One region of the Lysinibacillus sp. OL1 genome, then DNA from elsewhere that is predicted to be linked to it. Evidence: riboswitches for the same ligand, from Rfam matches in the RefSeq annotation. Region 1 holds a riboswitch; the other holds the start of a gene.
What was found. Region 1 has a riboswitch for S-adenosylmethionine ahead of EW028_RS09405 (O-acetylhomoserine aminocarboxypropyltransferase/cysteine synthase family protein). Riboswitches for the same ligand answer to the same signal wherever they lie in the genome.

Region 1 (4,164 bases):
TGCAAAAGAAATCGGTTTCATTCCCTTTATTATACGTTTTATTAATCAATCTATAAGATTTGAACAAATATTGACTATTTACATTTCAATATATGAATGTCTTTCTTCTATTATATATATGTATGCTCAGACACTCATAACAATCCTTTTAAAGAAAAAACTCATTCCCTGTAGCAGCAGAGAATGAGCTTAAAAATATGAGGGGGTTTTAACTTGCTTTTGAAAGCAATTGATAACGATATTGTGCTAAAGCTTGTTGAACAAGACTAATCTCTTCTTCTGTAAAATTTGGTATTGCATACGTACGTTCCACTAATTGAAATGTACCATACTTCAAGTAAAACTCTGTCGCAGGAAGTGAGATATGGCTCACACCGTACTGTTCATAAGTCTCAAATACTTCCTTAACAGTAAAGTTTTCTTCTGTAAAAACATGTTCTTGAAATGCTGTATGACCAAAAACTTCCTGCCATTTTCTTTCGACTGATGTAAGAAGGTGTTGAATGGATTTATTGTTGACAAATACATGCCCTTCATTTAGCTCATATATTAGATAGGATACAATGTTTTGCGCACTATAGATGTTACCCATTTTAAACACTCCTTTATCATCAGTTTTTGGGAAGAGTAGTCACTGGCTAGGCAACTACCCTTCTATATATTCAAAAGTGGGGGAGCACTTATGAAAACATTTACCTTTTTTAAAAAGAATTTTCGTACCATTAACTTATTTCCTAGTATAGAACATGGATTTAAATAAGTCAACAATACATATATAATTACTTGGTATTATTTTTTATAAGGTTCTGATAATTAACGGGTGCAGTAATAGGTTGATGTAGCAGCGTTTAACGCATTACCAAATGAGGCTAATCGAATGAGAAAATACGTAAACGCCACAACATTCTACCATTTGTTTTAAATTTTAAGCTTCTACTGTTTGTTCAGCTGTTGTTGCCTGTGTAATGGCTTGATCTAAATCAGCAATAATATCCTCTACTGCCTCTAAACCGATGGATAAGCGAATGAGCGACTCGGTTACACCAGCTTGAACTAATTCGTCTGCTGATAGTTGCTGATGAGTAGTGGAAGCTGGATGAATAATTAATGACTTTGCATCACCTACATTTGCTACATGTGAGAATAATTTCACGCTATCAATAAGCTTTCGCCCAGCTTCTCGTCCACCCTTTATGCCAAATGTAAGCACTGAACCGAAGCCATTTCTTAAATATTTTTTTGCTAACCCATGTGTCGGAAAATCTTCTAGGCCATTATAATTTACATACTCCACAGATGGGTGGTTTTGTAAATACTCAGCCACTGCCAATGCATTTTCATTGTGTTTAGGGATACGCAGATGAAGCGTTTCTAACCCTTGCAATAAATTAAAGGCAGCATCAGCACTTAATGTTGGACCAAAATCACGTAATAATTGTACACGTAGCTTTGTAGCAAAGGCAGCAGAAGCTGTATCAATTCCATAACGTAGACCATGGTAAGAGGCATCTGGTTCAGTAAAACCAGGGAATCGACCGCTAGTCCAATCAAACTTACCAGCGTCTACAACAACGCCCCCTAAAGTTGTGCCATGACCTCCTATCCATTTAGTTGCTGAATGAACCACAACATCTGCACCGTATTCAATAGGTGTAGAACCGTAAGGAGAAGCGAACGTGCTGTCAATAATTAATGGTAGACCATTATCATGTGCAATTTTAGCTACTGCTTCAATATCTAAAACCTTTAAGCTTGGATTACCATAAACCTCTGCAAAGACAGCTTTTGTTTTATCAGTAATCGCCGCATTAAAATTCTCTGGGTTTGTTTCATCTACAAAAATCGTTTTAATACCATAGTTTGGTAATGTGTTAGCAAATAAATTATACGTACCACCATATAAAGAACTAGCTGCTACTATCTCATCACCAGCTCCAGCTAGATTTAAAATGGAAAATGCGATAGCTGCTGCACCAGATGAAAGTGCTACTGCTGCTGTTCCACCTTCCAATAAAGCCACACGTTTTTCAAACACATCAACTGTTGGATTGGTAATTCGTGTGTAAATGTTCCCTGCTTCCTCTAAGGCAAAAAGACGTTGCGCATGAGCAGTGTCTTTAAATACAAAAGCAGTTGAGCGATAGACTGGAACTGTGCGAGAACCCGTCACTGGGTCTGGCTCTTGACCACCATGCAACAGCAATGTTTCTGGTTTAAAATTTGTCATTGTGTACCTCCAAATGGTTATTTTTTTACGATGGTACCGGAGATGAGGAGGATTTTTCTGTAGAAAACAAAAACCCTCTTCAGCTAAGAAGAGGGTTGCGGTTGCAAGTTTTCCTCCCCTTATCTGCCAGATCCAAGTAAGAATCTGTAGGAATTAGCACCTTAGTAAGCTCATTGCTTACTGGTTGCCGGGCATCATAGGGCCTATCCCTCCGCCGCTCTTGATAAGAGTATGAGATTCAATTTCCATCGTTGTTACACAGTATAAACATAGAGTTTTTTTCTGTCAACATGTAAATTTTATTTTTTCCGAAACTTCTGTCTGCTCTTATACGTAATATGAACGCATACACTATTTTAGAAAAAATTTTGAGAGGAGTATTTTTATGGTAAAAGCCGTGATCATTTTTCTTATGATTGGCTATTTAATAGGCTGTATTCACGGCTCTAAAGTAGCCCAATTTTTATCGGGGGTTGATTTAAAAAAGGCTGGCCACGGTAATGCTGGTGCCTCTAATGCTACTCTTTCCCTCGGCTGGAAATATGGCGTTTTAGTAGCCCTCATCGATATAGGGAAAGGCGTTGTGGCTATTATAGGTGCACATTTTTATCTAGCGGACGCCATTCATTTAACAGAAGAACAGATTTGGCTGCTTACTTATATTATGGCTGCTGGGGTTATTTTAGGTCATAATTTCCCATTCTACATGGGCTTCAACGGCGGGAAAGGAACGGCCTCCATCATTGGTATTTTACTTGCCGTTGATTGGAAGATTGGTTTATTTGCACTTATTTTATTTGTTATTTTATCCTTTGCAACAAATTATTTAATTGTTGGTGTGCTAGAATTTTATCTCGTGTTTTGTACAGCAACTTATTTATGGATTCCTGGCATTGGTCCAACCATTATAGCTCTTTTTCTTTTTGGCATAGCCATCATCCTGCATCTTGAAAATATTAAACGATTAGTCAATGGCACAGAGCCTAAAGTAACTTCTGCCTTTAAGAAAAAGAAATAATATTTTATGGATATTTTTGTATTTTTTGTGACCATGTATTTTCTCTTTATCTACTCATATTGCTGTAAAAAACACCATTTTCACATAGATTTTTATCTACAATAAAATACATATATTCTTATCTTAATAAAACATTATACAGGCCGATGTTATGGATAATAATCGTCATTTTTATCGTAGAAAGGATGAGGAAATATGTCTTCACCAAAGCAAGCAGCTACAAAACTTAATTTAAAGCCACTATGGATTGGCTTGGCATTCGCGTTACTTATCATTATTACCTTTTTACCTAATAATGGTGATTTACCTATAGCTGGACAACGAGCTTTAGCCATTTTAGCTTTTGCAGTCATCCTTTGGGTTACAGAGGCCGTTTCATATCCTGTAAGCTCGGCCATGATCATTGCACTAGTAACTGTATTACTAGGACTCGCTCCGTCAATGGATGATCCAACTACAGAGCTAGGAACAGCTAGCGCATTAAAATTATCTTTAAGTGGCTTTAGTAATTCTGCCGTTGCTTTAGTAGCAGCAGCTCTTTTTCTAGCGGCAGCAATGCAAATTACTAATCTACATAAACGACTTGCTCTTTGGATTCTTTCACTGGTGGGAACGAAAACAAAAGCTATCGTATTTGGCGCTATTTTAGTCTCTATCGTCCTCGCATTTTTTGTACCCTCTGCTACAGCACGAGCTGGCGCGGTAGTACCGATATTGCTTGGAATGGTTGCAGCGTTTGGTTTACCACGTGATAGTCGGCTTGCTGCCTTGTTAGTTATTACTTCGGTACAAGCCGTTTCCATTTGGAATATCGGTATTAAGACTGCAGCAGCTCAAAATATGGTGGCCTTAAACTTTATCCAAGAGCAATTTAACGTGGATATTTCATGGGGTGCTTGGCTACTTTATGCCGCCCCCT
Region 2 (4,164 bases), on a different contig from region 1:
TTCATGGCTATCGTGATGAAAATGTGGATATTGAACATGCCAGACAATTGGCATTTTTTTTAGAGGAAGCAAATAAATCATTCGAAACTTGGTATGATCTTACCTATGCACATCAATATCCACCAGCAAAAAATCGTGAAACTGTTCGTGCTCTTTGCAAGTGGATGAAACAGCAATAAAGCATAGAGAAAACAAAAAGACAAAGGGAACGAATTAATTGTTCCCTTTGTCTTTTAAATAGATGTTATTTTAATGGACCACCAAGTGTAGTGATGGCTTCAGAAACGTTTGAGAATTTCTTGAAGTTTTCGTTGAATAAGCCTGCAAGCTCAGCAGCTTTTGCATCGTATGCAGCTTTATCTGCCCAAGCTTCACGAGGATTTAACACTTCTGAAGGTACGCCTTCAACTGCTGTTGGAATGTGTAAACCAAACACAGCATCTTGTGTTGTTTCAACATCTGCTAATTTACCATCGATTGCTGCACGGACCATTGTACGTGTATAAGAAAGTTTCATACGGCTACCTGTGCCATATTCGCCACCAGTCCAACCAGTGTTTACTAAGTATACCTGTGCCCCATGCTCGTCAATTTTTTGTCCTAACATTTCTGCGTATACTGTTGCAGGAAGTGGAAGGAATGGAGACCCGAAGCAAGTAGAGAATACTGGTTCTGGCTCAGTCACACCACGTTCAGTTCCAGCAAGTTTAGAAGTGAACCCGCTTAGGAAGTGATACATTGCTTGTTCTTTAGTTAATTTACTGATTGGAGGTAATACACCAAATGCATCAGCTGTTAGGAAGATGATTGTTTTTGGATGACCTGCAACAGAAGGATCAACGATATTTTCGATGTATTGGATTGGATAAGCTACACGAGTATTTTCTGTTAGTGATCCGTCATCATAGTCACAAATACGCGTTTCTGGATCAACAGCTACGTTTTCTAATACAGAGCCGAAGCGAATCGCATTGTAGATTTCTGGTTCTTTTTCAGCAGAAAGGTTGATTGTTTTTGCATAGCAGCCACCCTCAATATTGAATACACCATTATCAGACCAACCGTGTTCATCGTCACCGATTAGCTTACGATCAGGATCAGCTGATAACGTCGTTTTACCAGTACCAGATAGACCGAAGAATAACGCTACATCGCCAGCTTCACCAACGTTTGCTGAGCAGTGCATTGAAAGAATACCTTGTTGTGGTAATAAGTAGTTCATGATACCAAAGATAGATTTTTTCATTTCACCAGCATATTCTGTACCACCAATTAAAATAATTTTCTTTTCAAGTGATACGATGATGAATGTTTCAGAAGCAGTACCATCAACCGCAGGATCTGCTTTAAAGTTAGGAGCTGAGATGACAGTGAAGTCAGCAACATGAGAAGCTAATTCATCTGCTGTTGGACGGATAAATAATTGATGAGCAAAAAGATTGTGCCATGCGTATTCATTAATAACTTGAATGCTTAATTGTGAATCTTTGTCAGCACCTGCAAAGCCTTTGAATACGAATAACTCGTCACGTTCTTTTAAATATTTTATTACTTTTACATATAGGTTATCGAACACTTCAGAAGAAATCGGTTGGTTGACTTTACCCCAGTCAATTTGATCTTTTGTGCTTTCTTCTTCTACCGTATATTTATCTTTAGGTGAACGACCAGTGTATTTGCCAGTTTCTGCACGAACTGCGCCATCTACTGTTAACATTGCTTCACCACGAGATGTAGCTTTTTCTGCTAATTGTGGTACTGAAAGTTGAACATTAATGTTACCGCCGTTTAATAATTCCTTCAGTTCGTTTGCAATTTCTACTGAATTCATCGATTAAATACCATCCTTTTTTATAGTATTCCCTTGATTTAGAGGGATTTTTTCTTAATTTCAAAAATAGTATAACACAATTGCTTAAATAATCTATACTAATTAAGAAATTATTTTAGAGTTTTTACCACTTTTCAATAAACTGACAAAAAATAATGTTTTTCGAGTAGAATACCATCAATCCTACTGTAATTAGGCACGAAAATTGAGCCACACATATGTTACCACAAGTAGCTAGGTATGTTGTAGGGATTAATTTGCTTCTATTTACATCATCATCCAAGTATGAAAAGTTTTTGTGTAATAAGTTCTTTCCTTTCTATACAGTAATACATAAGAAAATATTTGACAACGTTCGACCTTTTCAGTAACATGAGATTGAACGGATACTCTTATCCCGAGCTGGTGGAGGGTCAGGCCCTGTGAAACCCGGCAACCTGCATGAACTATTTCACGACATGCGTTGGTGCCAACCTGATGCAAGGGAACATCCCTTGAACGATAAGAGTGAAAGGTTACGCAGTCATTATTCCTTTCCTCATGTAAAGTAACGTGAGAAAAGGATTTTTTTATTGTTAAAAATCAATGTAAAGGTAAGTATATGTAGTTCTTTCCTTATTATAATGACGAATCTTTCGAAATCCTCGTGTTAAAAGCAGCAGTAACGGCTTGAGAGTTCAATCCTTAGGAGCGGACTTGACATGGGTAATGAGTACCGTATTCATACACAACTACTTATTGTAAGAGTATTTAGGAGGAAAACCAAATGACAAACCGTCGACTGTTTACATCAGAGAGTGTAACAGAAGGACATCCAGATAAGATTTGTGACCAAATCTCGGATGCCATTTTAGATGCTATTTTAGCAGAAGATCCAAATGCACGTGTAGCGTGTGAAACAACTGTAACAACAGGATTAGTATTAGTAGCAGGAGAAATTACTACTTCTACTTATGTGGATATTAAAGGTATTGTTCGTGACACTGTAGCTGAAATTGGCTATACACGAGGTAAATATGGCTTTGATGCAGAGAACTTAGCGGTGCTTGTGGCAATTGGCGAACAATCACCTGATATTGCCCAAGGTGTTGATCAGGCATTAGAGGCACGTGAAGGCTCTATGACAGATGCTGACATAGAAGCAATTGGTGCTGGTGACCAAGGCTTAATGTTTGGCTATGCATGTAATGAAACACCAGAGCTAATGCCATTACCAATTAGCTTGGCACACAAATTAGCACGCCGTTTAACAGAAGTACGTAAATCAGGGGAACTTGCCTATTTGCGTCCTGATGGTAAAACGCAAGTAACGATTGAATATGATGACAATAATGTACCGGTTCGCGTGGATACAATTGTTATTTCAACACAGCATGATGAAGAAGCAACACTTGAACAAATTCAAGCAGATTTAAAAGAATTTGTTATTGCACCAGTTGTACCGAGTGAATTATTAGATGCTAATACGAAATACTTCATCAATCCAACTGGCCGTTTTGTAATTGGTGGGCCAAAAGGTGATGCTGGATTAACAGGGCGTAAAATCATTGTTGATACATACGGTGGTTATGCACGTCACGGTGGTGGTGCCTTCTCAGGTAAGGATGCAACCAAGGTAGACCGTTCGGCGGCATATGCAGCACGTTATGTAGCGAAAAACATCGTAGCAGCTGGCTTAGCAGAGCGTGCTGAAGTGCAACTTGCCTATGCGATTGGCGTTGCTCAGCCTGTTTCCATTGCTGTCGATACATTTGGCACAGGTAGAGTGAAAGAAAGCGAAATCGTTGAATGGGTACGCGAGCTATTCGATCTACGCCCAGCAGGTATCATTAAAATGCTTGATCTTCGTCGTCCAATTTATAAACAAACTGCTGCGTATGGACATTTTGGTCGTACAGATTTAAATGTACCATGGGAGCAAATTGATAAAGCAGACGCGCTACGAGAAAAAGCACGTTTATAAACTATTGAACTAAAGTAATGAAGTCATTAGAAAATTATTCTGATGTATTAATAAGCAAAGGGGCAACATTGCTCCTTTTGTTTTTTTTACAAAAATACCTCGCTAGGATTCGTGAACATATTCGGTACACGAAAACGCGAGGGATTTTTTCGTTAGTATTGATTTTTTGTGTAGGTTATTTATTTCTGAAGTGATTTATAATATTGACCTTTTTCTGCGTATTCTCGTACGATACGTTCCATATCCTCTTTATCTTCAGCATTTAATTCTCGGACAACTTTTGCTGGACGACCTAATGCTAAACTATTTGGAGGAATGACTTTACCAGGAGGTACTAGGCTTCCAGCTCCAATAAATGCACCTTCTCCAA

Region 2: it holds a riboswitch for S-adenosylmethionine, as region 1 does, so the genes downstream of both, metK (methionine adenosyltransferase) here and EW028_RS09405 (O-acetylhomoserine aminocarboxypropyltransferase/cysteine synthase family protein) in region 1, are expected to answer to the same signal.

What each region holds. Positions count from the first base shown of each region.
Region 1 covers NZ_SJDS01000004.1:41,887-46,050, reverse strand. The annotation lists gene EW028_RS09410 (hypothetical protein) at 209-592, opposite strand; gene EW028_RS09405 (O-acetylhomoserine aminocarboxypropyltransferase/cysteine synthase family protein) at 926-2,227, opposite strand; SAM riboswitch class I at 2,344-2,457, opposite strand; gene EW028_RS09400 (glycerol-3-phosphate acyltransferase) at 2,613-3,245, shown strand; gene EW028_RS09395 (DASS family sodium-coupled anion symporter) at 3,441-4,164, shown strand, end outside.
Region 2 covers NZ_SJDS01000007.1:33,269-37,432, forward strand. The annotation lists gene EW028_RS13645 (alpha/beta hydrolase family protein) at 1-179, shown strand, start outside; gene pckA (phosphoenolpyruvate carboxykinase (ATP)) at 245-1,831, opposite strand; SAM riboswitch class I at 2,221-2,339, shown strand; gene metK (methionine adenosyltransferase) at 2,598-3,794, shown strand; gene EW028_RS13660 (gamma carbonic anhydrase) at 3,974-4,164, opposite strand, start outside.